4 regions of the Streptomyces sp. NBC_00090 genome follow, and region 4 is predicted to be linked to each of the others. Evidence: riboswitches for the same ligand, from Rfam matches in the RefSeq annotation. Region 4 holds a riboswitch; each other region holds the start of a gene.
What was found. A riboswitch is a leader RNA that binds a small molecule or an ion and turns the genes downstream of it on or off. The one in region 4 is predicted to bind cyclic di-AMP.
Positions count from the first base shown of each region.

Region 1: it holds a riboswitch for cyclic di-AMP, as region 4 does, so the genes downstream of both, OG361_RS15955 (transglycosylase family protein) here and OG361_RS21480 (M23 family metallopeptidase) in region 4, are expected to answer to the same signal.
Region 2: it holds a riboswitch for cyclic di-AMP, as region 4 does, so the genes downstream of both, OG361_RS05250 (C40 family peptidase) here and OG361_RS21480 (M23 family metallopeptidase) in region 4, are expected to answer to the same signal.
Region 3: it holds a riboswitch for cyclic di-AMP, as region 4 does, so the genes downstream of both, OG361_RS33120 (peptidoglycan DD-metalloendopeptidase family protein) here and OG361_RS21480 (M23 family metallopeptidase) in region 4, are expected to answer to the same signal.

Region 1 is NZ_CP108224.1:3,644,473-3,651,402, forward strand. It holds gene eno (phosphopyruvate hydratase) at 1-169, opposite strand, end outside; gene OG361_RS15955 (transglycosylase family protein) at 563-1,291, opposite strand; cyclic di-AMP (ydaO/yuaA leader) riboswitch at 1,295-1,511, opposite strand; gene OG361_RS15960 (transglycosylase family protein) at 1,726-2,787, opposite strand; gene OG361_RS15965 (cytochrome P450) at 2,972-4,219, opposite strand; gene OG361_RS15970 (globin domain-containing protein) at 4,306-5,526, shown strand; gene OG361_RS15975 (nucleoside triphosphate pyrophosphohydrolase) at 5,612-6,577, opposite strand; gene OG361_RS15980 (SurA N-terminal domain-containing protein) at 6,708-6,930, opposite strand, start outside.
Region 2 is NZ_CP108224.1:1,211,452-1,218,381, reverse strand. It holds gene bioD (dethiobiotin synthase) at 1-122, opposite strand, end outside; gene OG361_RS05270 (adenosylmethionine--8-amino-7-oxononanoate transaminase) at 151-1,431, opposite strand; gene bioB (biotin synthase BioB) at 1,424-2,728, opposite strand; gene OG361_RS05260 (8-amino-7-oxononanoate synthase) at 2,872-4,050, shown strand; gene OG361_RS05255 (ATP-binding protein) at 4,276-4,713, shown strand; gene OG361_RS05250 (C40 family peptidase) at 4,969-5,445, opposite strand; cyclic di-AMP (ydaO/yuaA leader) riboswitch at 5,449-5,655, opposite strand; gene OG361_RS05245 (hypothetical protein) at 5,970-6,275, opposite strand; gene OG361_RS05240 (ClpP family protease) at 6,283-6,906, opposite strand.
Region 3 is NZ_CP108224.1:7,418,627-7,425,556, forward strand. It holds gene OG361_RS33090 (1-hydroxy-2-methyl-2-butenyl 4-diphosphate reductase) at 1-306, shown strand, start outside; gene hpnH (adenosyl-hopene transferase HpnH) at 314-1,336, shown strand; gene OG361_RS33100 (aspartate aminotransferase family protein) at 1,350-2,735, shown strand; gene OG361_RS33105 (helix-turn-helix domain-containing protein) at 2,842-3,471, shown strand; gene OG361_RS33110 (DUF6126 family protein) at 3,522-3,677, shown strand; gene OG361_RS33115 (tyrosine-protein phosphatase) at 3,720-4,541, opposite strand; cyclic di-AMP (ydaO/yuaA leader) riboswitch at 4,934-5,089, shown strand; gene OG361_RS33120 (peptidoglycan DD-metalloendopeptidase family protein) at 5,094-6,185, shown strand; gene OG361_RS33125 (SGNH/GDSL hydrolase family protein) at 6,360-6,930, shown strand, end outside.
Region 4 is NZ_CP108224.1:4,807,542-4,814,471, reverse strand. It holds gene trmB (tRNA (guanosine(46)-N7)-methyltransferase TrmB) at 1-11, shown strand, start outside; gene OG361_RS21490 (PrsW family intramembrane metalloprotease) at 123-1,565, shown strand; gene OG361_RS21485 (aldo/keto reductase) at 1,680-2,627, opposite strand; gene OG361_RS21480 (M23 family metallopeptidase) at 2,707-3,876, opposite strand; cyclic di-AMP (ydaO/yuaA leader) riboswitch at 3,888-4,034, opposite strand; gene OG361_RS21475 (PP2C family protein-serine/threonine phosphatase) at 4,236-5,510, opposite strand; gene OG361_RS21470 (MFS transporter) at 5,655-6,911, opposite strand; gene OG361_RS21465 (PLP-dependent cysteine synthase family protein) at 6,908-6,930, opposite strand, start outside.

The sequences.
Region 1 (6,930 bases), 1.2 Mb from region 4:
CACCGTCGCGAAGCTCGATGGCCTCGAACGCACCGGTGGAGGCACCGGACGGAACAGCAGCACGACCGGTGCTGCCGTCGTCGAGGCCGACCTCGACCTCGACCGTGGGGTTGCCTCGGGAGTCCAGGATTTCCCGGGCTACGACGACGTCGATGGACGGCACGAGCATCTCCTTCTGGGATGTGACGCTGGATGTGACGCAAGGTCGGTGCAGGGTCGCTTGGCCTTGCGACAAGAGCCTAACCGGCTCCGGGGCTCCGGTCGGCCGTGCGCCCGCCCCCTGGGACGAAAAAGGACCCAAGGGCATGCATGTCGGGACGAAGGGCCCCAGATCTACTGGACGGTAACCGTCAGGTCCCGGCCTCTTCCCCTCTTCTACGACTTCTCCGGCTCCGGGAAACGGCTCCGGGAACGACTCCGAGAAGCGGCCCCGGAAACGGCTCCGGGAAACGCGGAACCCCGGTCCGGCGCGCACGGGGGAAGGGCGCGCCGGACCGGGGTGGTCACCGCGGGAGGGTCGTGGGGGCCGCGTGAGCCGCCGGACTCAGGCGGACCGCCGGGCTCACTTGAGGTGGAGCTGCTGGCCCGGGTAGATGAGGTCGGCGTTGTCGACGACGTCCTTGTTCAGCTCGAAGAGCTTGGCCCAGCCGCCGCTGACGCCCTGCGCCTGAGCGATCTTGCTGAGGGTGTCGCCGGCCTTCACCTTGTACTCGCCGTCACCCTTCTCGACCGTCTTGCCGGTCGGGGTGGTGACGGTCTTCTTGGCGGCCTTCGGCGCGGCCTGCTGCTTCGGGGCCTGGCGCTGCTCGCTGCGGGTGGTCGGCTGCTCGGCCTTCCGCTCCGGGCGCGGCTGCTGGGTCTGGGCAGGCTGCTGCGTCTGCTGCTGCGGCGCGCTCTCGGCGGCGCCGCCGTCGTACGAGGCGCTGGAGAGGCCCACGCCACAGCTCGGCCAGGCACCCTTGCCCTGGCCCGCGAGGACCTTCTCGGCGATGGCGATCTGCTGGGACTTCGACGCCTGGTTGGCGGTCGAGGCGTAGGCGGTGCCGCCGTACGCGGCCCAGGTGGAGGCCGAGAACTGCAGGCCGCCGTAGTAGCCGTTGCCCGTGTTGATGGACCAGTTGCCGCCGGACTCGCACTGGGCGACACGGTCCCACTCGGAGGCCGTGGCGGCCGAGGCGGTGCCCGCGGTCATCAGCGGGGCGGCCACGGCGACACCGGTGACGCCGACGAGCGTGACGACCTGGGTGGCCTTGGAGGGACGGCGGTGTTTGCCCTTGCCGGAAAACAGCATGGAGATTCTCCTCACCGACGCCTACGAGGTGAGCTGTCGGGTTCGGGCCAATGAGTGCCCGGCCGCGTGTCCTAGCACGCGACTTAACCCCAAGCCGATCGTCGGCCGTCTGTCTCAACGGCCGGGGCCGGCACTTACCTTGGGTCCCCCGCTCCTGCCTACGGCGCTTACGCGACGACTGTTCCCATCGGCCGACGGCAGGATTCGGCGTTTCGGTCGACGGGGCCCGCGGTGGCGAGCGGTTACGACCGTAGACACAGACCCACCGGAAGTTCAAAGAGGCGTATTGCGGAAATATCGCCCCTACTTGCCTTCCGGCGGGGAGTGTTTACGCAGGTGGGAGGTGACAGAAGCAGAGTTCTCGGACGTGACACGCCAGTTGGGGCGAAGAGACCCATGTCTCACTTGCCCAGAACCGGACATTCACCCCCGAACTACTCGGCCTTCCCTTCCGAATCGACCGTCAGGTCGAGGCTCTGACCAGGGAGGATGAGATCCGGATCGGCGCCCACGGCACCGCGGTTGGCGTCATAGAGGGCGCTCCAGCCGCCGGGGAGTTCGTTCTGCTGGGCGATTTCGGTCAGGTTGTCGCCCGGCCGCACGGTGTAGACACCCGAAGTGTCCTGACTGTCCGTTGCGCCCGAATTCTTCGCTTCGTCAGTCGTCGATGTTGCGGCGGGGCTTTCCGCCAGCTTGTCCGTCGATGAAGCGTGTCTACCTGATTCAGCCGAAGTGTCCGTCTTGCCGGTTTCCTCCGGAGCTGCCTCACCCCGGTGCTTGCCACTTCCGGGCGTGGCCGACGAAGTGTCACCCGTCGACGTATCGGGCGATCCGGGCGTAAGGGACGCATCGGGCGCGGCCGGGGTGGTCGGCGTCGTCGGGGCGATCGACGTACCCGGGGTACCGGGGGTCCCCGGGGTGCCCGGAGTGCCCGGAGTGGTCGGCGTCACCGGAGCGGTCGGGCTGACCGGCGTGGCGGGTGCGGCGGGGGTGATCGAGGCGGCGGGCGCCTTGGACGCCTCGCCGGAGGCGCCCGAACCGGCCGACGTGGCGGTCCCGGCCTTCTTGGCGGCCGCGGAGGTCTCCGCGGGCGCGGCCGGGACGCCGGCGGTCCGGTTCGACTCCGCCACGGGCCCGGTGGGCGCCGTCGTGGCGGTGGCCGGGCCGGGGTCCACCCCGGTGGCCCTGCCGTCGTTCTTCAGGCCGGCGATCGGCGCGCAGGTGGCCCAGTCGGTGCCGCCCCTGGCGAGCGCCTTCTCGGCGACCACGATCTGCTGGGCGCGGCTGGCCAGGTCGGCGCTGGGCGCGTACGCCAGGCCGCCGTTCCGCTCCCAGCTGTCCTGGGTGAACTGGAGGCCGCCGTACATGCCGTTGCCGAAGTTGGCACTCCACTGGCCGCCGGACTCGCACTCGGCGACCCGGTCCCAGGTGGCCGCGTCGGCGGCGGAGGCGGATCCGGCGGCGAGCAACGGCAGCGCCAGGGCGGATCCGGTCACTCCCGCGGCGACGACGATGGCGGGGGCCTGACGGGGGCGACGGTGTCGTCCGTTCCCGGAGCGCATAGGGAGGCCTTTCGCGTGACGGCTGAGACTGCCGGGAAACGTAGCGGCATTCGAACGCTCGTCACAAGTCGATGGACCCCCGATCACGTGAAGATCACATTTCTGACGTACCGTCAGCTCACTGCACCCGTACGGAAGGGGAGAATTCCACCGGAAGCGTGCGCAATCCCCGCATGATGAGTCCTCCGCGCCACCGGAGTTCGGCCGGATCGGCCGCAAGTCGCAGGTCCGGCAGGCGAGTCAGCAGGGTCGTCAGCGCCGCCTGCCCCTCCAGACGGGCGAGCGGCGCCCCGAGGCAGTAGTGGATGCCGTGCCCGTACCCGAGGTGCTGGTTGTCGCGCCGGGAGAGGTCGAGCGTGTCCGGGTCCGCGAACCGCGCCGGGTCCCGGTTCGCCGCCGCGAGCACGACGAGCACCGGGTCGCCCGCCGGGATCTCCTGCCCGCCGATGGTCAGCGCCTGCGTCGCGTACCGCCAGGTGGCCATCTCCACCGGCCCGTCGTACCGCAGCAGCTCCTCGACACCCGTCTCCAGGAGCCCGGTCTCCCCGGCGGCGATCGAGGCCTGGAGCCGCTCCCGCTGCTCGGGATGGCGCAGCAGCTGGTACACCCCGTTCCCGATGAGGTTCACGGTCGTCTCGAAACCGGCGAAGAGAATGATGAAGGCCATGGCGGCGGCCTCGTTCTCGGTGAGGTGCTCCCCGTGGTCGGAGGCCCTGATGAGCCCCGAGATGAGGTCCTCGCCGGGCTCCTCGCGCTTGCGGTGGATCAGCTCCGCGAGATAGCCGCGCATCTTCTTCACCGACCGGGCGACCCCGCCGCGCGGCCCGCCGCCGTGCCGGATCATCATCCCGGCCCAGTCCCTGAAGTCGTCCTGGTCCTCCGGCGGCACGCCGAGCAGGTCGCAGATCGCGTAGATGGGGAGCGGGAAGGCGAACTCGTGGATGAGGTCGGCGCTCCCCTTCTCCACGAAGTCGTCCATGAGCCGGTCGGTCAGCTCCTGCACGCGCGGCGCGAACTCCGCGACCCGGCGCGGGGTGAACGCCTTCGACACCAGCCGCCGCAGCCGGGTGTGGTCGGGCGGGTCGATGTTGAGCAGATGCGTCATCAGCTCGGCCTTGCGCTCCCCCGGGATGCCCGTCTTCCCCTTCGCGTGCGGGGACTCGTCGTGGTGCGCCGGGTTCTTGGAAAGCCGCTGGTCGGCGAGGGCCTGGCGGGCGTCCGCGTACCGGGTCACGAGCCAGGCCTCGACCCCGCTGGGCAACTTCGTCCGGTGCACGGGCGCGTGCTCCCGCAGCCAGGCGTAGGCGGGATACGGATCGCTGGCGAACTCCCAGGTGAAGAGCTCGGGGGCGGGGGTAGTGCTCACCCCCCGACCGTACAGGGCGGCCTCGGAGGGGCATTCGTGGAGATCCTGTGATCAAGTGGTGCCCGACGTGCCCTAGATTCTTGTCAGTGGATCCCCAGCTGATCAGAAGTACGTTCGCGATCGTCGAGAGACGGGCGGAGCACGCCGTCACCTTCTTCTACTCGCACCTCTTCTGGAACAACCCCGGTGTACGCGAGCTCTTCCCCGAGGACATGGTCCCCCAGCGGGACCGGCTCTTCGCCGCGCTCACCCATGTGGTGACCCACCTGGAGGATCCCGGTCTCGCCGGCTACCTCGGGCACCTGGGCCGCGACCACCGCAAGTTCCTGGCCTCGCCCGCGCTGTACGCCGCCGTCGGGGAGAGCCTGATCGCCGCCTTCGCGCACGCGGCCGGCTCCGCCTGGAACATCGAGGCGGAGAAGGCCTGGACCGAGGCGTACGGGACGGTGGCCGAGCTGATGCTCGCCGGCGCCGACGAGGCCGCCGGCACCGGCGAACCGGCCTGGTGGGACGCGGACGTCGTCCGGCACGAGCGGTACGGCGACGGCCTGGCCGTACTGACCCTGCGGCCCCGGCGGCCCTTCCCGTACGTCCCCGGGCAGTACGCCGGCGTCAGTTCGCTGCGCGTCCCGCGCGTCTGGCGCACCTACTCCCTCGCGAACGCGCCCCGCGAGGACGGCACCATCGACCTCCATGTGAGCCGGATCCCCGGCGGCGCGATGAGCACGGCGCTCGTCGACGAGACGGGTCCCGGCGAGACCCTGCGCCTCAGCGCCCCCGGCGGCGGGCTCACCGCGCGGACGCCGTCGGGCGGACTCCGCACGTATGTATGCGCGGGTACGGGCTGGGCGCCGGTGAAGGCGCTCCTGGAGGAGGCCGCGGCGGCGGAGCCGGAGCTGGCGGGCCGGCTGTTCGTCGTGGCGCGCACCAAGGAGTTCCTGTACGGGCGCGAGGAGGCCGAGCTCCTGAGGACACATCTGCCCGGACTGCGCGTCACCTACATCACCGCGGCCCCCGGCCGCCGGCGCGACCAGGCGACCGAGCGGCTCGTCCACGCGCTCCGGGCCTGCGAGCAGTGGCCCGCGCACGACGTCTACCTCGCGGGGCCGCCCGGCTTCCTGACGGAGGTCGTCGAGGCCTTGGAGGAGCTGGGCACCGACCCGGCCCGGATCCACCACGACACGCTCCCGGCCGTCAGCCGCTTCACGAGCCGCCCGAGCACCGCCGCCGAACGCCTCCTCGGCCAGCCCCAGCTCCGGTGGCACAACCCCGAGGCCCGCGTGCCACGAGAGCCGCGGGGAGCGTAGGAACCGCGGGGAGCGTAGGAACCCGCGCGAGGCACAGGGACCACACGAGCCGCCCGTGAGCGCCGTGAGCGCCGTGCGCGCGTCGTTACGAGGACAGCCCCTCGGCCGCGCGGATCGCGTCCCGGTACGTCCGGGCCGCCGCCCGCAGCGCCGCCTCCGGGTCCACCCCGGCCGCCTCCGCCCGTGCGGCGAGGCCGAGCAGCTCGTACCCGATGCCCTCCCCGTCCGGCGGGGTCACGTCGAGCCCCGCCGTCCGCACCCGGCCCGCCAGCTTCGCGGCGAGCGCGAGCCCCGGCTGCCCGAGCGGCACGCCGTCGGTCACGGACTCCCGCTGCTTCTCGACGGCCTTGGTCCGGAGCCAGTGGGCCTTGACCTCCTCCGGCGTCTCGGCGGTCGCGTCCCCGAAGACGTGCGGGTGCCGGTGGATCAGCTTCTCGACGATCGTCCCGGCGACGTCGTCCACGGAGAACGGCTCCTCCGGGTCCTCCTCGGCGATCCGGGAGTGGAAGACGACCTGGAGGAGGACGTCCCCGAGCTCCTCGCGGAGCTCCTCGCGGTCGCCGTCCTCGATCGCCTCGACGAGCTCGTACGCCTCCTCGATGCCGTACTTGGCGAGCCCCTTGTGCGTCTGCTGCGAGGACCAGGGGCACTCGCGCCGGATGCGGTCCATGACCTGCACCAGGTCGAGGAGGCGGGAGCCGGGCAGGTCGTACGAGCCGGGCAGCAGCTCCAGGTCGGGCATGGAGACCCGGCCGGAGCCGGCGAGCCGGGCGAGCCCGTCGGTCAGGGCGCGGTCGCCCTCGCCGGAGGGCAGCAGCACGATCGTCCGGCCCCCGGCGCAGTCCTCGACGAGTTCCTCCGCGGTGGGCCGGGTGTGCTCGACGGCGACCCCGGCCTCCCGCAGGTACGGCAGCTGGGGGTGGCGCTCGTCGGGGCAGAGGACCCGGTCCGCGCCGTGCAGCGCCTGCCAGGCGGGCCAGGACAGCAGGCCGGGTGCGACGCGGTGGCTGGCGGTGAGCAGGACGATGCGGCCGGGGCTCTCAGATGTCACCCCTCGAACCTACCCGGGGTGGGGCACCCTCCGGGCACCGGCCTCGGGGACCGGTCGTCTCAGGCACCGGCACCAGACTGCCCCGGCCTCAGGCACCGGCCTCAGGCTGCCCCTGCCTCAGGTCCCGGCCTCAGGTCCCGGCGGGGGCGGTGCCCGGGGCGGCGCCCGGGTCCTGGCTGATCTGCCGGAGCCAGGGGCTGGTGGCGGTGGCCAGCTGGACCTGGGAGTCGTCCCAGGCGCCGAAGCGCGGGTTCACGTCGATGTTCAGGGACTTCGACGCGGTGGTGAAGACGTCCGTCAGCTTCTTCTGGCCCTCGGGGGTCTCGGTGATCCCCAGCTTGGCGGCGATCTTG
Region 2 (6,930 bases), 3.6 Mb from region 4:
GTCTGCGCGGGCTTCAACACCGCGACCGACCGCCCGGTGGCCATGGCCACGGCGGCCACCGCCGCGGTCACGATCGTCTTGCCGATCTCCGTCCCCGTACCGGAGACCACCACGATTCCCACTGCTGTCCCTGTCCTTCCGTCCGTCCGGTCAGCCCGCCGCGGCGGCCGCGCGTACCGCCGCGCAGATCCGGGCCAGGTCCTCGTCGCCCGTCACGTAGGGCGGCATGGTGTAGATGAGGTCCCGGAACGGGCGCAGCCACACGCCCTCCCGGACCGCGGCCCGCGTCGCCGCCGCCATGTCGACGTCGTGGTCGAGCTGCACGACGCCGATCGCGCCGCACACGCGCACCTCGCGCACGCCCGGGACGTCGGAGAGGGGAGCGAGTCCCTCCCGCAGCCCCGCCTCGATCCGCTTGACGTCCACCGCCCAGTCCTGCGAGAGCAGCAGGTCGAGGGAGGCACAGGCCACCGCCGACGCCAGCGGGTTGCCCATGAAGGTCGGCCCGTGGGCGAGGACCGGGACCTCGCCCCGGGAGATGCCGTCGGCGACCCGGCTGGAGCAGAGCGTCGCCGCCATCGAGAGATAGCCGCCGGTCAGCGCCTTGCCCAGGCACATCACATCGGGGGAGACCCCCGCCTGGTCCGCGGCGAACAGGGTGCCGGTCCGCCCGAACCCGGTCGCGATCTCGTCGAAGACGAGCAGCACGTCGTGGGCGTCGCAGGCCTCCCGCAGCACCCGCAGGTACGCCGGGTCGTGGAACCGCATCCCGCCCGCGCCCTGCACCACCGGCTCCACGATCACCGCGGCGAGCTCGTCCGCGTGGCGGCCGATCTCGGTCCGCAGCAGCTCCGCGTACGACTCCTCGTACGCGGCCGGAGGCGCGTCGACGAACACCTGCCGCTGGAGGACGCCCGACCACAGCTCGTGCATCCCGCCCTGGGGATCGCACACGGACATCGGCTGCCAGGTGTCCCCGTGGTAGCCGCCGCGCCAGGTCAGCAGCCGCTGCTTGCCGGGCCGGCCCACCGAGCGCCAGTACTGGAGGCACATCTTGACCGCGACCTCGACGGCGACCGAACCGGAGTCGCTGAGGAAGACGTGCCGCAGCGGCTCCGGGGTGATCTCGACGAGCCGGGCGGCGAGCCGGACGGCCGGTTCGTGGGTGAGCCCGCCGAACATGACGTGGCTCATCCGGTCCAGCTGGCCGCGGACCGCCTCGTTGAGGACGGGGTGGTTGTAGCCGTGGATCGCCGACCACCACGAGGACATGCCGTCGATCAACTCGGCCTGTCCCTCGGCCGGTTCGGCGAGCCGGAGCCGCACACCGGACGCGGACGCGACGACCAGCGGGTCCGTACGGCCCGGCATGGGGCCGTACGGGTGCCAGACGTGCGCCCGGTCCAGGGCGAGGAGTTCGTCGTTACGCATTCGGCGCCAGGTCCGTGCCGGCACCCCGGCGGCGCACCGCCACCAGGTCGGTCCTGGCGGTGTTCGCCGCGGAGGCCGCCGGAGCAGCCTGGGCCGCCTCGGTCGCCTCCGCCGCCGGAACCTCCGCGGCCGGCTGCGCCGCGTGACCGCCGCAGGGACCGCAGCCGCCGCCGGAGTGCGAGCCGCAGCCCGCGCCCTCCGCCGGGGCCTGCGAGCCGCAGCCCGTGCCCTCGGCCGAGGCGTGCGAACCGCAGCCGCCGGCCGCGGCGGCGCCCGCCGCCGCGAGCGCGTCCGCCCGGTGCTGCGGCAGCGTCGTCGTGCCCGCGCCCTCCACCTCGAAGCCCGCGTCCGCGATCATGTCGAGGTCGGCCTGGCCGGCCTGGCCCTCGCTCGTCAGGTAGTCGCCGAGGAAGATCGAGTTCGCGATGTTCAGGGCCAGCGGCTGCATCGAGCGCAGGTGCACCTCACGGCCGCCGGCGATCCGCACCTCGACGTCGGGGCAGACGAACCGCACCATCGCGAGGATCCGCAGACAGCGCTGCGGGGTGAGGTTCCACTCCTTGGCGAGCGGCGTGCCCTCGAAGGGGATGAGGAAGTTGACGGGCACCGAGTCCGAGTCGAGGTCGCGCAGCGCGTACACGACGTCGACCAGGTCCTCGTCGGTCTCGCCCATGCCCGCGATCAGACCCGAGCAGGCCGACAGACCGGCGGCGTGCGCCTTCTGCACGGTGTCCACCCGGTCGGCGTAGGTGTGGGTCTTGGTGATCCCGCCGTACGTCGCCTCGGACGTGTTGAGGTTGTGGTTGTACGCGTCGGCGCCGGCCTCCCGCAGCCGCTCCGCCTGACCGTCCGAGAGCAGGCCGAGGCAGGCGCACACCTCGACGCCCTCGTTCTGTTCCTTGATCGCCTCGATGGTCCTGCCGACCCGCTCGACGTCCCGGTCCGTCGGACCGCGCCCGCTCGCCACCAGGCAGACCCGCTTGGCCCCGCCCGCGACACCCGCCGCGGCGGCCTGGGACGCCTCGTCCGGCTTCAGCCACGTGTACTTGAGGATCTCGGCCTTGGAGCCGAGGCGCTGCGAGCAGTACGAGCAGTCCTCCGGGCACAGCCCCGACTTCAGGTTGACGAGGTAGTTGAGCTTCACCCGCCGCCCGAACCACTGACGGCGCACCTTGCCGGCGGCCGCCACCACATCGAGCAGCTCGTCGTCGGAGGTCGCCAGTACGGCGAGCGCTTCTTCACGGGTCGGCAGCTCGCGCCGCAACCCCTTCTCCACCAGCGTGTTCAGCAGGTCCATAACCGTTGATCCTTGCCTACCGGCCACCCCCGGGCCAAGGAGGATCCGAACAAACGCCCCCGATAGAGGTGTGTGGATGACCACATCCCGACCTCGGCGCGCTGCGGTTAGGGTCTGTGCGCTGCCTACAAAAGGATCGCCGCATGCCACAGGCCGACGACGCCCGGGCCGAGGGCCCGCGCCGTACCGCGTTCGACTGGACCGACGCCGAGGCGCGCCGCCGGGCGGAGGCCGGCCTCGTCCGTACGCTGCGGCCCCGGGCGGCGGAGTCGGACCTGCTCGACCTGGCGAGCAACGACTACCTCGGCCTCACCCGCCGGCCGGAGGTCACCGAGGCGGCGGCCGAGTCGGCCAGGCGCTGGGGCGCGGGCGCCACCGGCTCGCGGCTCGTCACCGGAACGACCCGGCTGCACACCCGGCTCGAACGCGAGCTCGCCGAGTTCTGCGGCTTCGAGGCGGCCCTCGTCTTCTCCTCCGGTTACGCCGCCAACCTGGCCGCGCTCACGGCGCTCGGCGGCCGCGACTCCCTGATCGTCTCGGACGCCTCCAACCACGCCTCGATCGTGGACGGCTGCCGGCTCGCGCGCGCCGAGGCGGCCGTCGTCCCGCACGCCGACCCCGAGTCCGTACGCAAGACCCTGGAGGCACATCACGGGCGCCGGGCGCTCGTGGTCAGCGACTCCGTCTTCTCCGTCGACGGGGACAAGGCCCCGCTGCCGGAGCTCGCCGACGCCTGCCGCGCACACGGCGCCGGGCTCGTCGTCGACGACGCCCACGGTTTCGGCGTCCTCGGCGAGGGCGGCCGGGGCGCCCTGCACGAGGTGGGCCTGGCGGGCGACGAGGACGTGGTCGCCACCCTGACGCTCTCCAAGTCCCTGGGCAGCCAGGGCGGCGCCGTCCTGGGCCCGGCCCGGGTCGTCGAGCACCTGGTGAACGCGGCACGCACCTTCATCTTCGACACCGGGCTCGCCCCCGCCGCCGCGGGCGGCGCGCTCGCGAGCCTGCGCCTGATCGCGGCCGAACCGGCGCTCGCCGCACGGGCGCGAACCGTCGCCACCACCCTGTACGAGCTCCTCACGGCGGCCGGACTGACCGCAGCCCGGCCGGACGCGGCCGTCGTCTCGGTGCGCGCGCCCTCGCCCGAGGCGGCGCTGCGCTGGGCCGCGGACTGCCGCGAACAGGGCCTGGCGGTCGGGTGTTTCCGGCCCCCGTCCGTACCGGACGGCATCTCGCGGCTCCGTCTCACGGCCCGCGCCGACCTCACGGACACCGAGCTCGAACGGGCGGTGGGGACGATCCTGCGGACGGCACCCGCCGCCTGAGCGGGCGGCGGGGGCTCGCGGCCTGGCGGCCCCTCGGGACTTCGTGATCGAGGACGAGGGTGGTCAACGGCCCAAAAGCGTTCCCCGGCAGCAGAGTTCACCGCTTCGGGCGATAGATCCGCACATAGCGTGGTGGAACGCCGTCCGGGGCGGCACGATCGGTGGCACTCTGACGCGAAGCGCAATCCGGGGCGGTGTACCCGGTGGGAAAGGGACAGCGTCGCCATGGCAGACCATCAGGAAGCATCCGTCACGCTGCCGAGCGATCCCGCCTCGGTCCCCACGGCACGGAGGTACGTCGCGGACGTCCTGGTCGGTTGGGGGCTCGACGGCTCCGCGGAGACGGCGGACTCGATCCGGCTGATCGTCTCGGAGCTGGCCACCAACGCCGTCCAGCACACCTTCGGGCAGTCGCCCACCTTCACCGTCGACCTCCGCCTGGAGCGGGAGGAGCGGCTGCGCATCGGGGTCACCGACAGCCACCCCCGCTGGCCCCGTCGCCTTCCGGCGGCGGTCCAGCAGGACAACGGCCGCGGCATGGTCATCATCCGCGTGCTGGCGGCGGAGGCCGGTGGCCGTCTCTCGGTCACCCCGACCGAGGAGGGCGGCAAGACGGTCTGGATCACGCTCCCGTGGACCCCGGCCCCCGTGCCGGCGGGCTAGGCCTGCGTGCAGCTCCTGTGACGGCCGCGAGCCGTCGGCGACGCAGGCCGTGAACCGCCGGTCGAGTCGTGCGGCCGGGACGGTACGGCTTCGGTCGGCCGGGGTGCGGCGGCGCCACCACACACCCTGACCGGGCGTCAGCCCCGTGGTTCGTCAATCTCCGGGGCCCGTCAACCTCCGGGGTCCGTCAACCCCAGGGATCCCTCACCGACCGTGGCTCGTCATCGTCCGGGGGCCGTCATCGCCCGGGGGCCGTCACCGGACGCGGCCGTAGTAGACCTTCGACGACCAGATTCTGTCGAGCTTCACCCAGGAGCCCGTCTTGGGCGAGTGCCAGATCTTGCCGCTGCCGGCGTAGATGCCGACGTGGTAGACCCTCCCGCCCGAGTGGAAGAAGACCAGGTCCCCCTTCTGCCGGCTGGAGGCGGAGATGTGCCGGGTCTTGTTGTACTGCTGCTGCGCGGTGCGGGGCAGCGACTTGCCCGCCTGCTTGTAGGCGTAGAGCGTCAGACCGGAGCAGTCGAACCGGGTGGGTCCGGCGGCTCCGTACCGGTACGGAGATCCCTTCTTGGAGACGGCGATGCTCAGTGCCTTGTTCGCGTGTGTCGTCGCTGCCTGGGCCTCCGACGCCGTTCCTGGTGCGAACAGCGTGCCGCCGACGGCGGCGAGGGTGAGAGCCGAGACGGCTCCGGCCCGGGACAGCAGGGACGGGACATGCATCTGCGCGGTCATGCGCAACCCTTCGTCAGCCGCCTGTGAAGGATGACCTGTCGGGTTCGGGCAGGCGAAGATGCCCGGCCGCGGCTGCGGCTTCACCCCGAGGAACGACCCCGCTGCGCTAACAGCGTGAACGTCCCGTACTGCTCGGGTCCTCCACTCCTGCCGATCCAATCCTGTCGACCAGACGTCCGGGACAGCGGCAGGACTCGGCGTCCGCCCGGACCGCCCCGCCGCGGCGGCGGGGGCTTGTCGTCGTCACGGATCTTGACCCACGACATGGGCGAAAACCGAGCTGAAACGGCGATATGTGAGGCTCCTCACGACTGATCCGTTCGGGTGGACAGACAGCCTTTGCGATCTTCGGAGGTTTGGTCGACGAGCCTCGCACCAGCGGCGGAACGTTCGATTCCGCCAAATGCGTACATCTGTTGAGCAAGTCGCACGCTTCATCTGTCGACTCGTCGACTACGCCGAACGGGCGAGGGATTCTGCGGCGCGCGTCGGCCGTCCGGACCTCTACACGACACGCGGGAATGTCAACTCTCGCGACTCCGGGGGACGGTGACGCGGTCCGCCCGGCGCTCCCCGTCCAACACCCTTAGGGCACGCGCCAATGTGTCCGCGTGCACCTCGCTCTCACCCCGCATATGCATGAGCGTCAGAGCCTCGCGCAGCGCCTCCGCGCGCCCCACCAGGGCCTGAGCCGCACGCAACGCCCCATAGGTATGCGTACCCCTGGATGGATTGATCTTCCCAAGGAGGTCGATGACTTCGAGGTACGCGTCGACGAGTTCGCCCTCGGCGCGCGTCAGGGCGGGCAGCGGCGGCAGCTCGGGGACCACGGCCGGCTCACCCGGCCGAACCGCCGGCGGCGGCGCGCCGGCTCGCGACCACGTGGTCCGCCAGGCCGTACGCGACGGCCGCCGGCGCGTCCAGGACGGTCAGGCGGTCGATGTCGGCGTCGATCCGCTCCGGGTCCTGCCCGGTGTGTTCGACGAGCATCCCGGTGACCAGCGCCCGCAGACGCAGCATCTCGCGCGCATGGAGGTCGAGGTCGCTCGGCTGCCCCTGGAGGGGTTCGTCCAGGTTCGGCTGCTGGAGCGTGATCCGGGCGCCCGGGAGGATCAGGCGCTTGCCCGGGGCGCCGGCCGCGAACAGTACGGCCGCGGTGGACACGGCCTGGCCCAGGCAGGTGGTCTCCACGTCGCAGGCGAGCGTCCGCATCGTGTCGTAGATCGCGGTCATGGCGCTGATGGAGCCGCCGGGGGAGTTGATGTAGAGCGAGATGTCCTGGTCCGGCGCCGCGTATTCGAGGTGCAGGAACTGGGCGATGACGTCGTTGGCCGAGGTCTCGTCGATCGGCGTACCGAGGAAGACGATCCGTGATTCGAGGAGCTTCGAGTACGGGTCGAGGGTCCGGGTCCCGAAGCTGGTCCGCTCCGTGAACTCGGGCAGAACGTAGCGAGCGTCCATGGCTGAGCACCTCCGTCTGGCATC
Region 3 (6,930 bases), 2.6 Mb from region 4:
GGACCGCTGACCGGCTCCGACCACGTGGTGCGCGGCCCCGAGCGGGCCGCGCTGCGGGCCACCGGCGCGATCGCGGTCGACATGGAGTCCGCGGCGACCCTGCGTACCGCGCGGGAGACCGGCGGGCTCCCGGACGGTCCGGACGCGCGCCCGGTTGCGGCCGTCCGGGTGGTCGTGGACGCTCCAGAACATGAACTGGTCCGGATCGGCACGGTACGCGGGGGAATATCGGCGTTCCGTGTTCTTCGTGCCGTCCTTCCCGCTTTCTTCGAATGGCACCGTTCTTTGCTGCTCCCCAGGAGGTGAACGAGTTATGGCCATGCCGCTCCGTCAGTCCATCCGGGTCGGGACCTACCTCTTCGAACAGAAGCTCCGCAAGCGGGAGAAGTTCCCGCTCATCGTCGAGCTGGAGCCGCTCTTCGCCTGCAACCTCAAGTGCGAGGGCTGCGGAAAGATCCAGCACCCGGCGGGTGTCCTCAAGCAGCGCATGCCGGTCGCACAGGCGGTCGGCGCGGTCCTCGAGTCCGGCGCCCCCATGGTGTCCATCGCGGGCGGCGAGCCCCTGATGCACCCTCAGATCGACGAGATCGTTCGCCAGTTGGTGGCCAAGAGGAAGTACGTCTTCCTCTGCACCAACGCGATGCTGCTCCGCAAGAAGCTGGCGGACTTCACCCCCTCCCCGTACTTCGCCTTCGCCGTGCACATCGACGGCCTGCGCGAGCGGCACGACGAGTCCGTCGCCAAGGAGGGCGTGTTCGACGAGGCGGTGGAGGCCATCAAGGAGGCCAAGCGGCGCGGCTTCCGCGTCACCACCAATTCGACCTTCTTCAACACCGACACCCCGCAGACGATCATCGAGGTGCTCAATTTCCTCAACGACGACCTCCAGGTCGACGAAATGATGATCTCGCCCGCCTACGCCTACGAGAAGGCCCCCGACCAGGAGCACTTCCTCGGCGTCGAGCAGACCCGCGAACTCTTCAAGAAGGCCTTCGCGGGCGGGAACCGGCGCCGCTGGCGCCTCAACCACTCGCCGCTCTTCCTGGACTTCCTGGAAGGAAAGGCCGATTTCCCGTGCACGGCGTGGGCCATTCCCAACTACTCGCTCTTCGGATGGCAGCGCCCCTGCTATCTGATGAGCGACGGCTACGTCCCCACGTACCGCGAACTCATCGAGGACACCGACTGGGACAAGTACGGCCGCGGCAAGGACCCGCGCTGCGCCAACTGCATGGCGCACTGCGGATACGAGCCCACCGCAGTCCTGGCCACCATGGGTTCCCTCAAGGAGTCGCTGCGCGCGATCAGGGAGACCGTCTCCGGGAACAACGCGTGAGGACGGTGGAGTGATGAGCGGGGAGTTCGACCTGCGGGCGCTGCTCGCCGAGCGCGGCGGCGAGCGGTACGAGCTGCACGCCCGCCACCTCAACCACCAGCTGCCGCGCATGCTCCACACCATCGGCTTCGACAAGGTGTACGAGCGGGCCGAGGGCGCCCACTTCTGGGACGCCGACGGGGTCGACCACCTCGACATGCTCGCCGGCTTCGGCGTGATGGGCCTCGGACGGCACCACCCCGTCGTCCGCAAGGCCCTCCACGACGTCCTCGACGCCCAGCTGGCCGACCTCACCCGCTTCGACTGCCAGCCGCTGCCCGGGCTGCTCGCCGAGCGGCTGCTCGGCCACAGCCCCCACCTCGACCGGGTCTTCTTCGGCAACAGCGGCACCGAGGCCGTGGAGACCGCCCTCAAGTTCGCCCGGTACGCCACCGGGCGGCCCAGGGTCGTCTACTGCTCCCACGCCTTCCACGGGCTCACCACCGGCTCCCTCTCCGTCAACGGCGAGCAGGGCTTCCGGGAGGGCTTCGACCCGCTCCTCCCGGACACCGCGATCGCCCTCGGCGACCTCGAAGCCCTGGAGCGGGAGCTGCGCCGGGGCGACGTGGCCGCCTTCGTCGTGGAGCCGATCCAGGGCAAGGGCGTCCACGAGGCGCCGCCCGGTTTCCTGCGCGCCGCGCAGGAGCTGCTGCACCGGCACGGCGCGCTGCTGATCGTGGACGAGGTGCAGACCGGCCTCGGCAGGACCGGCGACTTCTACGCGTACCAGCACGAGCCGGGGGTCGAACCGGACCTGGTCTGCGTCGCCAAGGCGCTCTCCGGCGGCTACGTGCCGGTCGGCGCCACCCTCGGCAAGGACTGGATCTTCAAGAAGGTCTACTCGTCGATGGACCGGGTCCTCGTCCACTCGGCGAGCTTCGGTTCGAACGCGCAGGCCATGGCGGCCGGGCTCGCCGTCCTCTCGGTCATGGAGAACGAGGACACGGTCGCCCACGTCCGGCGGATCGGCGGGCTGCTCCGGTCCCGGCTGGAGGAGCTCGTGCCCCGGTACGAGCTGCTGCACGAGGTGCGCGGCCGCGGACTGATGATCGGGATCGAGTTCGGCCGGCCGACCTCGCTGGGGCTGCGCGGCCGCTGGGCGATGCTCCAGGCGGCCCGCAAGGGCCTCTTCGCCCAGATGGTCGTCGTGCCGCTGCTCCAGCGCCACCGGATCCTCACCCAGGTCTCCGGGGACCATATGGAGGTGATCAAGCTGATCCCGCCGCTGGTCATCGACGAGGCCGATGTGGACCGGTTCGTCACCGCCTTCACGGCGGTCATGGACGAGGCCCACGGCGGCGGCGGCCTGATGTGGGACTTCGGGAGGACACTGGTGAAGCAGTCCGTGGCGCAGCGCTGAGCGCATCGGTACGTGACTGACGGTGGCGTCGCCGCGTACCCGCCGGAGGTTTTGCCTCTGAGGCAAGAAACTTGCCTCAGAGGCACGATCCTGGCGGAATGGACGCATGGACCACGTCCCCGGGGAAGCCTCCCCGGATCCCGCCACCCCCGGCGTCCTGCCCGACGTCGCCCCGCAGCTGCGGGCCCTGCGCCGCCGCCGGGGACTCACCCTGGAGGCCGCCGCCCAGCGGGCCGGTCTCTCGCCGGCCCATCTCTCCCGTCTGGAGACGGGGAACCGGCAGCCTTCGCTGCCGATGCTGCTCGCCCTCGCCCGCATCTACGGTACGACGGTCTCCGAGCTGCTCGGTGAGGCTCCTCCCGAGCACGACCCCGTCGTCCGGGCCGGCCGCTCCGAGCCCGTGGAGGCCGACGGCTGGGTCTACCGGCAGGCGGGCGGCGCCGGGCGCGCGCTCCAGTGCCTGCGCGTCCACGTGCCGTACGCCACCCGGGCCGACATCGTGCGCGTCCACCCCGGCGAGGAGTGGATCCACGTCCTGGAGGGGCGGGTGCGGCTCGCGCTCGGCGAGGCCGTGCACGTCCTCGATCCCGGGGACAGCGCGCACTTCGACTCGCTCACCCCGCACCGCATCGGCGCCGCCACGTCCGGCGGGGCCGAGCTGCTCTTCGTCCACACCCTGATGCAGAGCCCCGTCGCCGAGCTGTGCCTCGGCGACGGGACCCCGCACCGGCGCTGAACCTTCGTGGCCACTCCCACGGAGTGACTGTTCCTTCGGAAAGGACCGATATGTCCGAGAAGTCCGCACCGGTCACCGGCGAGGAGCGCGGTGAAGGCAAGTTCCCCAAGGGGCTCGTGCTCCGCCTCTTCGCCTACCTGGTCGCCGGCCACCTCTTCGCCGGCTTCCTCTACCTGCTGTTCATGCTCGGCGGGCAGAACCAGTAGGCGAAGGGGTGGACGGACCGGCGGGCGGGCGCGTGGGCGGGGCTACGCCTCGGCGAGCATGCGCTCCCGCAGCCGCTCGCGGGTCTCCGGGGTCAGCTTGAGCCCCTCCGTGAGGTAGGTCTCCACCGATCCCCAGGTCGCGTCGATCGTCTCGAACGCGGCCCGCAGATACTCCACCCGCGCGTCGAAGAGCGGGCTCAGCAGCTCCATCACCTCGGGCGACATCGCGTCCGGGGCGGTGGAGCTGCGGCGTACCTTGTACCGGCGGTGCGGGTCGTTCGACAGCACGTAGTCGGCCTCGATCGCCTCCCGCTCGACGCCGAGGGCGAGCAGGGTGACCGCGATGGAGAGACCGGCGCGGTCCTTGCCGGCCGCGCAGTGCATCAGGGCCGGGAGGCTCTCCTCGGCCATGGAGTGCAGGATCCGGCTGTGCTCCGAAGTCCGCTCGACCACCATTTTCCGGTACGAGTCGGACATACGGGTCGCCGCTTTGCCCTCGCCCAGGATCCCCCGCAGCTGCGCGATGTCACCGTCGCGCACCAGCTTCCAGAACTCCTTGCCGTCGGCCGGGTCATTGAGAGGTATGTGCACGTTCCGCACGCCGGGGAGCTCGACGTCCTCGCCCTCGACCTTCCGGTCGGCGTCGTTGCGGAAGTCGAAGACGGTGTGCAGGCCGAGTGAGGAGAGGAAGACGGCATCGCTCTCGGTGGCGTGGGCGAGGTGGCCGCTGCGGAAGAGGCGGCCGGGTCGCACGGCGCGCCCGTCCGTCGTCGGCAGGCCGCCCACGTCCCGGAAGTTCCGGACCTCCGCCAGCTCGGGTTCGTTCGCTTCGGTGGGCGGGGCCTGCGGCAGCTGCTGCGTCACGGATGCTCCTGGGTGTCGACGTTCGGGCGCCCGATGCGAGATCGGTTCCTGGGGCAATCATCCAGGCGGGACCGGTCGGGCGCACCCCCTCGGACGGTAATGGGTGATCTGTCCGAATTAGGGCCTTGTGTATAACGCGCCCTGTTTACGGGTGAGATGGCGTTCGGCGCGTGAGCAGGGTCATAGAGGTGACGGATCGTGGCCGGGAGCCCGGAGCAATTGCCGTACGGAAAAAGGAAATCGAAGGACCGTCATCCACGGAGGGTGACCGGAATTCCGGTGGAAAAGCGGAACGGGTAATGCCGGGGGAAATCAGTGGCTTGTCCGTGTCGAACCGCTCGTCTAGCGTCACCGTCAATCCGGTCGGACCGCCGAATCCTGCCACCGTCCGGAACCCGCACTCATCAAATGTGTGGCAGGAGCGGGGGACCCAGGAAGTACGCCGGTCCCGCGACGCAGGACGGCTCGGGGTGAAGCCGCGTGAGAACGCGGCCGGGCATCTCCAGTCCGAACCCGACAGCTCACCTCGTAGGCGCCGGAGAGGAATTCGCCATGCCCGCGAAGGGTAAGCACCGCCGTCCCAAGATCAACCCGATCACGCGTGGAATCGTCGCCGCCGGTACCGGAGGCGCAGTCGTCGCCCTCCCGCTCTTCGGTGCGACCGGCGCCCACGCCGCCGAGCAGGCCGCCCCGGCCGCCGTTCCCGCCCAGGCCGTCGCCGCCGCCGCCCAGGTGAAGGCCCCCGCCGCCCTTCGGGCCGCGCCCGCCGCCGCCGTGAAGGCCGCCCCGACGACGTACTCCGTCGTCCGCGGCGACTACCTGTCGAAGATCGCGGTCGAGCACCACCTCGCCGGTGGCTGGCAGAAGCTGTACGAGGACAACCGCCAGGTCGTCGGCGAGAACCCTTCGCTGATCCTGCCCGGCATGAAGCTCACCCTCGGCGCCAAGAGCACCGCCAAGGCCTCCGCCCCGAAGGCCGCCCACAAGCGCGTCGCGCCCAAGGCCGCCGCCCCGAAGGCCGCTCCGAAGGCCGAGTCGGAGAGCGGCTCGTCGCAGGCCTCCGGCGAGGAGACCCGCGCCTCCCGCGGCACCGAGCGCGACTCCGCCCCGGCCGCCACCGCCGCGCAGCCGGACGCCTCGACCTCCGCGCAGTCGGACGCCTCGACCTCCTCGCAGCCGGACGCCTCGACCTCCGCGCAGTCGGACGCCTCGACCTCCTCGCAGTCCACCGGTTCCTCCTCCGGCTGGGTCGCCCCCGTCGACGGCGGCATCTCCACCCCGTACCGCGCCTCCGGCTCCATGTGGTCCTCCGGCTACCACACGGGTGTCGACTTCATCGCCTCCTCCGGTACGACCGTCCGCGCCGTGGGCGCCGGCACCGTCGTCTCGGCCGGCTGGAGCGGCGCCTACGGCAACGAGGTCGTCATCCAGCACTCCGACGGCAGCTACTCGCAGTACGCGCACCTCTCCTCCCTCTCCGTCTCGTCCGGCCAGTCGGTCAGCGGCGGCCAGCAGATCGGCCTCTCCGGCTCGACCGGCAACTCCACCGGCCCGCACCTGCACTTCGAGATCCGCACCTCGCCGAACTACGGCGCCGACATCGACCCGCTCGCGTACCTGCGCCAGCACGGCGTCTCCATCTGACGCGGTCGCACAGCTGGCGGCCCGGCACCCCTGTGCCGGGCCGCCAGTGTGTTCCTGACATATTCGGGAGCGTATTCCGGCTTGGTGGAATCTTTATCGGTGGCATATCTCACCCGCCGTCAACCCTTCCTTACGGTCGCGTAGGTCACATCCGAAAGGGAAGGATGTGCTCCCGTGGCAGACGATTCGAGATCAAGAGACAAGAACGCATTCGGGTCGTACGCGGCGATCGGTGACAGCTTCACCGAGGGCGTCGGAGACCCCGGACCCGACGGGACGTACGTCGGCTGGGCGGACCGCTTCGCGGTGCTGCTCGCCGACCAGCTGCCGGAGCACGACGCCTTCCGCTACGCCAACCTGGCCGTACGCGGGCGCCTGCTCGACCAGATCGTGGCGGAACAGGTCCCCCGGGCGAAGGAACTCGCCCCCGACCTGGTGACCTTCTGTGCCGGCGGCAACGACATCATCCGGCCCGGCACCGACCCCGACGACGTGGCCGAGCGCTTCGAGCGCGCCGTCGCGGACCTGACCTCCGCCGTCGGCACCGTCATGGTGACCACCGGCTTCGACACCCGTGACATCCCCGTGCTCCGACACCTGCGCGGGAAGATCGCCACCTACACCGCCCACGTCCGGTCCATCGCGGACCGCTACGACTGCCCGGTCCTCGACCTGTGGTCCCTCAAGTCCGTGCAGGACCTGCGGGCCTGGGACGACGACCGGCTGCACCTCTCGCCCGACGGCC
Region 4 (6,930 bases):
GGAGAAGGTGACACGGGAAGGCGACACGGGGGGCGTGGCACGGGGGGCGTGGCACGGGGAACGTGACACGGAGTACGTAACTCCGTCGCCCGGTGTCGGTGGGGGTCGTTAGGGTCGCTCACGTGTCGAACCCCGTCCCCGCCGAAGCCCAAGCCGAAGCCGACGCCGACGCCCGAGCCGAAGCCGACGCCCGAGCCGAAGCCCAGGCCCGAGCGGACGCCCAGGCCCGAGCCGAAGTCCGTGTCGGCGCCGAAGTCCACGGCGCGACCGCTCCCGTCCCGCACCGGGACACCGAGGAGCCGGCCTTTCCCGCCGCCGCCGACCGGTCCCAGTGGCGCTACCGGCCCCGCCGCGCCTTCTGGCGCAGCCGGCTGGTCCGGGCGGTCGCCGTGATCACCCTGCTCGCGCTCTGCGCCCTGGTCATCCTGGCGCTGGTCCGCGAGCAGACCGGCACAGAGGGCTTCCTCGTCGGCCTGGGCCTCGCGGTGCTTCCCGTACCGCTGCTCATGGCCGCGTTCCGCTGGCTCGACCGGGTCGAGCCAGGCCCCTGGAAGAACCTGCTCTTCGCCTTCGCGTGGGGTGCCTTCGCCGCCGCGCTGGTCGCGATCCTGGCGAACTCCTTCGCGGTCCGCTGGATCGCGACGGCCACCGCCGACCCCGATTCGGCCGACACCCTCGGCGCCACGGTGATCGCGCCGGTCGTGGAGGAGAGCGCGAAGGCCGCCGCGATCCTGCTGCTCTTCCTCTTCCGCCGACGGCACTTCGGCGGACTCGTCGACGGGGTCGTCATCGCCGGTTTCACCGCGACCGGCTTCGCCTTCACCGAGAACATCCTCTACCTCGGCAACGCCTTCGGCGAGGACCAGGCGTTCGGCTCCGCCGGCATCGGCTCGGTGACCGCCGGAACCTTCTTCGTACGGGTCGTGATGTCGCCGTTCGCGCATCCGCTCTTCACCGTGCTGACCGGCATCGGCTTCGGCTTCGCCGCGCTCGCGCCGCGCGGGAAGCGGATCCGGCGGGTGCTGCTGCCGATCGCCGGACTGCTGCTCGCCATGGGCATGCACGCCGCCTGGAACGGCGCCGCCACCTTCGGCGGCCCCCTGGCCTTCTACGCGGTGTACGGCTGCTTCATGGTCCCCGCCTTCGGCCTGCTGACCTGGCTCGCGGTGTGGAGTCGGCAGCGCGAGCTGCGCACGATATCCGGGGAGCTCCCGGCATACGCGGCGGCCGGCTGGCTCTCCCCCGCCGAGCCGCTCGCCCTCTCCTCGATGCGCGCCCGCCAACTGGCCCGCGCCTTCGCCGCCCGGACGTACGGTGCTCCCGCGGCCCGGGCGGTCGGCGAGTACGAGTCCTTCGCGACGACCCTCGCGTTCCTCCGCGACCGGGCCCGGCGCGGCACGGCCGGGCCGGACTTCCCGGCCCGGGAGCAGGAGCTGCTGCACCACCTCTGGCAGCGCCGGGAGGTCGCCTCGCCCGCGCTCACGTACGCGGCGCGGGCGACGGGCCGGGTGTGGGCGCCGCCCCAGTACCTGGACTACGGCGGCTACAACCCGTACCGAAGCTGAGCAGCACCGGCCCGGCACCCGCCGGTCCGGGGGCGTCTCCGTCCCTGCCCAGGCCCGGACCGGGCCCGTCTCCAGCGCGCCGCATGCCCGGACCGGGCCACGCTCCCGCCCGCCTCAGACGGCCGACGCCTCCGTCAGGAGGGTCAGCTCGGCCTCGGTGAGGGTGAGGTCCGCGGACGCGACCAGGGCCGGGAGCTGTTCGACCGTACGGGCCGAGGCGATCGGCGCGGCGACGGTCGGCCGGGCGGCGAGCCAGGCGAGGGCGACGGTGGCGAGCTCGGCCTCGTGGGCCTCGGCGACCGCGTCGAGCGCGGAGAGCACGGCCCGCCCCCGCTCGGTGTCCAGGTGCCCGCCGGCTCCGGAGGCGCGGACGCTGTCGACGGTGGTGCCGGGGCGGTACTTGCCGGTGAGGAAGCCGGAGGCGAGCCCGAAGTACGGGAGGGCGGCGAGCCCGGCGCTCTCGACGGTCTCCAGGAGCGGGCCCTCGTAGGTCTCGCGCGAGACCAGGTTGTAGTGCGGCTGGAGGGCGACGTACCGGGCGAGGCCCTCGGACTCGGCGAAGTCGAGGGAGGCGCGCAGCCGCTCCGGGGAGATGTTGGAGGCGGCGACGGCCCGCACCTTTCCGTCCTTCACGAGCTGGTCGAGCGCGGTGACGATCTCCTCGACCGGGACCGACTCGTCGTCGAAGTGCGTGTAGTACAGGTCGATGTGGTCGGTGCCGAGGCGGCGCAGCGACTCCTCCACGGCGGCCTTGATGGTGGTGGCGGAGAGCCCCTTGAAGTGGGGGTGGGCGCCGACCTTGGTGGCGACGACGATGTCGGCGCGGTTGCCGCGGGAGGCGAGCCAGCGGCCGATGACGGTCTCGGACTCGCCGCCCTCGTTGCCCTCGGCCCAGGCGGAGTACATGTCCGCGGTGTCGACGAAGTTGCCGCCGGCGGCGGCGTAGGCGTCGAGGACGGCGAAGGACTGCGCCTCGTCGGCGGTCCAGCCGAAGACGTTGCCGCCCAGGGCGAGCGGGAAGACGTGCAGGTCGGAAGAGCCCAGCGTGCGGAGAGAAGTCATGGGCTGATCAACCCTCCGCGCCGCCGGGCCTATTCCGTTCCGTGGGAACCGGCTCCGTGCGGAGCCGGACCCGGGGGGATCAGATCGACAGGCCCTTGGAGCGGAGCCAGGCCGCCGGGTCGATGCCGTCGCCGCCCGCGGTGTGGACCTCCATGTGGAGGTGGGCGCCCGTGACGTTGCCGGTGGCGCCGACGCGGCCGATCGTCTCGCCGGTGGTCACGGTCTGGCCGGCGCTGACGGTCATGGAGGAGAGGTGGGCGTACCAGATCTCGGTGCCGTCCTCCATCTCCAGGACGACCCGGTAGCCGTACGAGCCGGACCAGCCCGCCGACTTGACGGTGCCGCTGTGGACCGCCTTGAGCGGGGTGCCCGTGGGGGCGGCGAAGTCGAGACCGGTGTGGTAGCCGGAGGACCACATCGAGCCGGACTGCATGTAGGTGGCGCTGATGCTGTACGAGGAGAGGGGCATCGAGTAGCTGGCGGCGAGCTGGGCGAGGCGCTCGGCCTCCGCCTTCTCCGCGGCCACCCGCTCGGCCTCCGCCTTGGCTTCCGCCTCGGCCTTCGCCTTCGCCTCGGCGGCCGCCTTCTCCGCCGCCGCCTCCGCGGCTTCGGCCTTGGCCTCCGCCTCGGCGGCCGCCTTCTCCGCCGCCGCCTTCTCCGCGGCGGCCATCTCGGCGGCGTCCGCGGAGGCCTGCTGCTGCTCGGCCTGCTGGAGGATGCGGGCGCGCAGGACCTCGCCCGCGTCGACGGCGCGGGCCTCGGTCCGCTCGGCGGTCGCGGTCTGCTGCGTGTAGCCGGCCTGAGCGGCCCGGGTGGCGCCGCCGGTCGTCCGGTCGGCGGTGGCGTAGGTGGCGGCGGTGAGCGGGTTCGGGTTGCCGCCGGTCGCCTCGACCGTGCCCCGGTCCTGCTGGTCGCTGTCGTCGGCGAAGAACTCGCCCACGCCGGGGAGGTCCTTGGCCTCGGGGAGGTCGAGGTCCGGGAGGTCGGGGAGCGAGATCGCCACCGGCGGCTTCTCCTGCGCGGTGGCGAGGCCGCCCGCGCCGACGGCCGCGATGACGCCGACGCCGAGGACGGTGGAGGAGCGGGCGAAGTTGGAGCGCTGCTTGACGACCCGATGCCGGCCGCCGGAGCGGCTCTCGGCGCGGAGGGAGCCCTCGGTGGGGTTCCACTCGGTGTCCGGGGCGGCAGGACCCGCACCGCCACCGAAGGCATCGAAGGGGGCTTCGGGTGCGGGGGTGTTGGACGCCACGGAGGCGCGCTCCTTTCCTTCCTTCTCGCCTACCGGGTTAGCTGACGGGTTCGGAGCAGGAAGGTCTCCTACGGGCACGGTCGCACGAGTGCGAAGGGCCCGATTCACCCCAATTGGTGGTTCCCCGGTTCCTTTTCAGGATTCGGCGCGTGCGCACGGTGCCGCCTCTTGCGGCGGCTGAAACGACCGCGCTGCGTTATCGAACGTTAATAGACAGGGGGTCCCGATTCCAAGCCGTTCCTCTTGATCATTCATTGAATTGGTGGAGAATCGCCCGAGTTGACCCCCCTTCAGCAAGGACTGGTCAAACCCTCGAGATCTGACGTTATGTCAATTGTTATCGCAGTGACACCCCTCGACTACGCCTGGTGACCGGGCTCGCCCGGGGGCACCACGGGCATCGTCCGGCGCCGGTCCGGCTGCCCCGCCGCCGGCCTGCTCACCGCGAGCAGCGCCATGTCGTCCGTCGCCCCGCCACCCGTGTGCAGCCGTACGTCGTCCACCAGCACGTCGAGCAGTTCCTCGGGTCCCGGGAAGATCCGCCCGGCGAGGCGTGACGCCGGGTCGTAGAAGGCGCCCTCCGCGTTCCGCGCCTCCGAGAGGCCGTCGGTGTAGAAGAGGAGCGTCGCGCCCGGCGGGTACGGCCGCTCCTCCGCCCGGTCCGGCCACGCCGCCAGCTCGCCCATGCCGAGCGGCAGCGCCGGCTCCGCCGGATCCAGCACCTCCAGGCGCCCGTCCGCGTACAGCAGCAGCGGGGGCGGATGACCTCGGTTGACGACCCGTACGCTCCCGGCGCCCAGTCCCACGCCCTGTCCCGCACCCTGTCCCGCACCCGGTCCCGTGCCCGGTCCGCCGCCCGACGGCTCCCCCGATCCGGCGCGCGGGATCTCGGCCAGGACCGCCGTGGTGAACCCCTCGAAGGCGTCGAGCCCGTCCCGGCGGGTGCCCTCCCGGGCCAGCGCCCGCTCCAGCCGCTGCGCCACGCCCTCCAGACTCCGCTCCTGCTCGGCCGCCTCCCGGAACGCCCCGATCACGACGGCGACGGCCTCGACCGCCTCCATCCCCTTGCCCCGGACGTCCCCGACGACGAGCCGCACCCCGTACGGGGTGTCCTGTACGGCGAACAGGTCGCCGCCGATGAACGCGTCCGCCTGCGCCGCCTCGTACCGCGCCGCGCACTGCAGACCGCCGATCCGCTCGGCGGGCGTCGGCAGTACCGCCTTCTGCGCGGTCTCCGCGATGACCCGCGCCGAGGCCAGCCGCTCCCCGCTGCGCCGTACGACCCGGTTGACGAGCAGCGCCAGCGCGGCGACGGTCACGATGGTCAGCATCTCGGTGAGGGAGGGGACCTCCGCCAAGGTGCCGTTGTAGAGGCGCAACCCGACGGCGGCGAGGACTGCGGCGATCCCCGTGAGCAGGGTCGTGAGGGTGGAGAAGAACGGCGCGGCGATCAGCGGAGCGGCGGAGAAGAGCGGCGCGGCGGTGTACGAGGGCGGTGTCGACACGTCGAAGGCGACACCGCCCACGATGATCAGCGGAGGCAGCACACGGAGAAAGCTCCGGGCTCCTCCGTACGGGCGGCGGCCGTCACCGCCCCGCCGCCCACCGCCCGCTGCTCCTAAGGGGTGCCCCACCTGTGCTCTCCTGCCCCGGTCCGTAGCGGCCACGGTGTCCGTACCGCGCCCTCCCAGGGTCGCCGCGACCGCACCCGGCGGCGACCCCCACGGGGCCGACTGGCGGACGCCCGCACGGCGTACGCCAGTCGGCCGGAAGGACGCTCAGCCCGTCGTCCTCTCCGTCTCCGTCTCCGCCTCCGTCTCCGGAGCCGCCGTCGCGAGGCGTCCGCCGCGGGCGAGGAGGGCCACGGCCGCCGCGCACACCAGGCCCACCGCGCACAGCGCCAGCCACGGCACCGCCGACCACCCCGTGACGTCGAGCAGCGCGCCCGTCCCCAGGTTCCCGAGGGTGATCCCGATCCCGCAGACCGTGTTGTAGAGCCCGTAGTGGGTGGCCACCCACCGCCCCCGGGACAGGGCGACGACGGTGTCCATCTCGTACGGGTAGAGCACCGCGTTCGCCACGGCCAGGACAGCCGCGCAGAGCAGCAGCCCCGCCACGCCCCGGCCCAGGGCCGCCGGGACCAGGAAGGCCCCGCCCATCAGCGCGAGCCCGAGGACCAGGCACCGCTCGCGGTCGAGGCGGCGCCGGCACCAGGCCGTGATCCGCAGCTGCCCGGCGAGCGCGACCAGCGCCGAGACGACGAACAGCGCCGTCGTGAGCCCCGTGCCCTCCGCCGCGAGCGGCAGCGCCAGGTAGACCTGGAAGGACAGCACGTACGAGCCGGTCATCGCGAGCGAGAAGAGCCAGAAGGTGCGGTGGGAGAGGACCGTACGGAACTGCCCCCGCTCGCCCTTCCCCACCGAGGGGGCCGCCCCGCCCCTTACGGGCAGATGCCGGAGCTGTACAAGGGTCAGACCGGCGAACAGGACGGCCGCCACCACGCACGTGAGCCGGAACGACACCCCGGTGAGCGCCACCCCCACGAGCGGCCCGAGCAGGATGCCCGCCTGGTAGTACGCGTTGAACAGCGCGAAGGCCTGCACCCGCCGTTCCTCCCCGGCCTCCGCCGCGAGGCAGGCCCGCACGGCAGGGTTGAACAGCGCCCCCGCGAGCCCGGTCGCGAGCGAGGCGGCGATCAGCATCGGCAGCGACTGCGCGAAGGCGAGCGCCCCGAAGCCGACGGTCCGCAGCGCGCAGCCGGCCACGATCAGCGGCTTGAAGCCGAGCCGGTCGGCGAGCGCCCCGCCGACCAGGAACAGGCCCTGCTGGGAGAGGTTGCGGGCGCCGAGGACGAGACCGACCGACCAGGCCGCCATCCCGAGCCCGTCCGCGAGGTGCGCGGCCAGGTACGGCATCAGCATGTAGAAGCCGAGGTTGATGGTGAGCTGGTTGAGGAAGAGCAGCCGGACGGCCGGGTCGAAGGTACGGCTCTGCTTCCAGACGCCTCCCGCGGGAGGCGCCGCCGTGGCGCTCAACGCACCCGCTCCGCCCGGG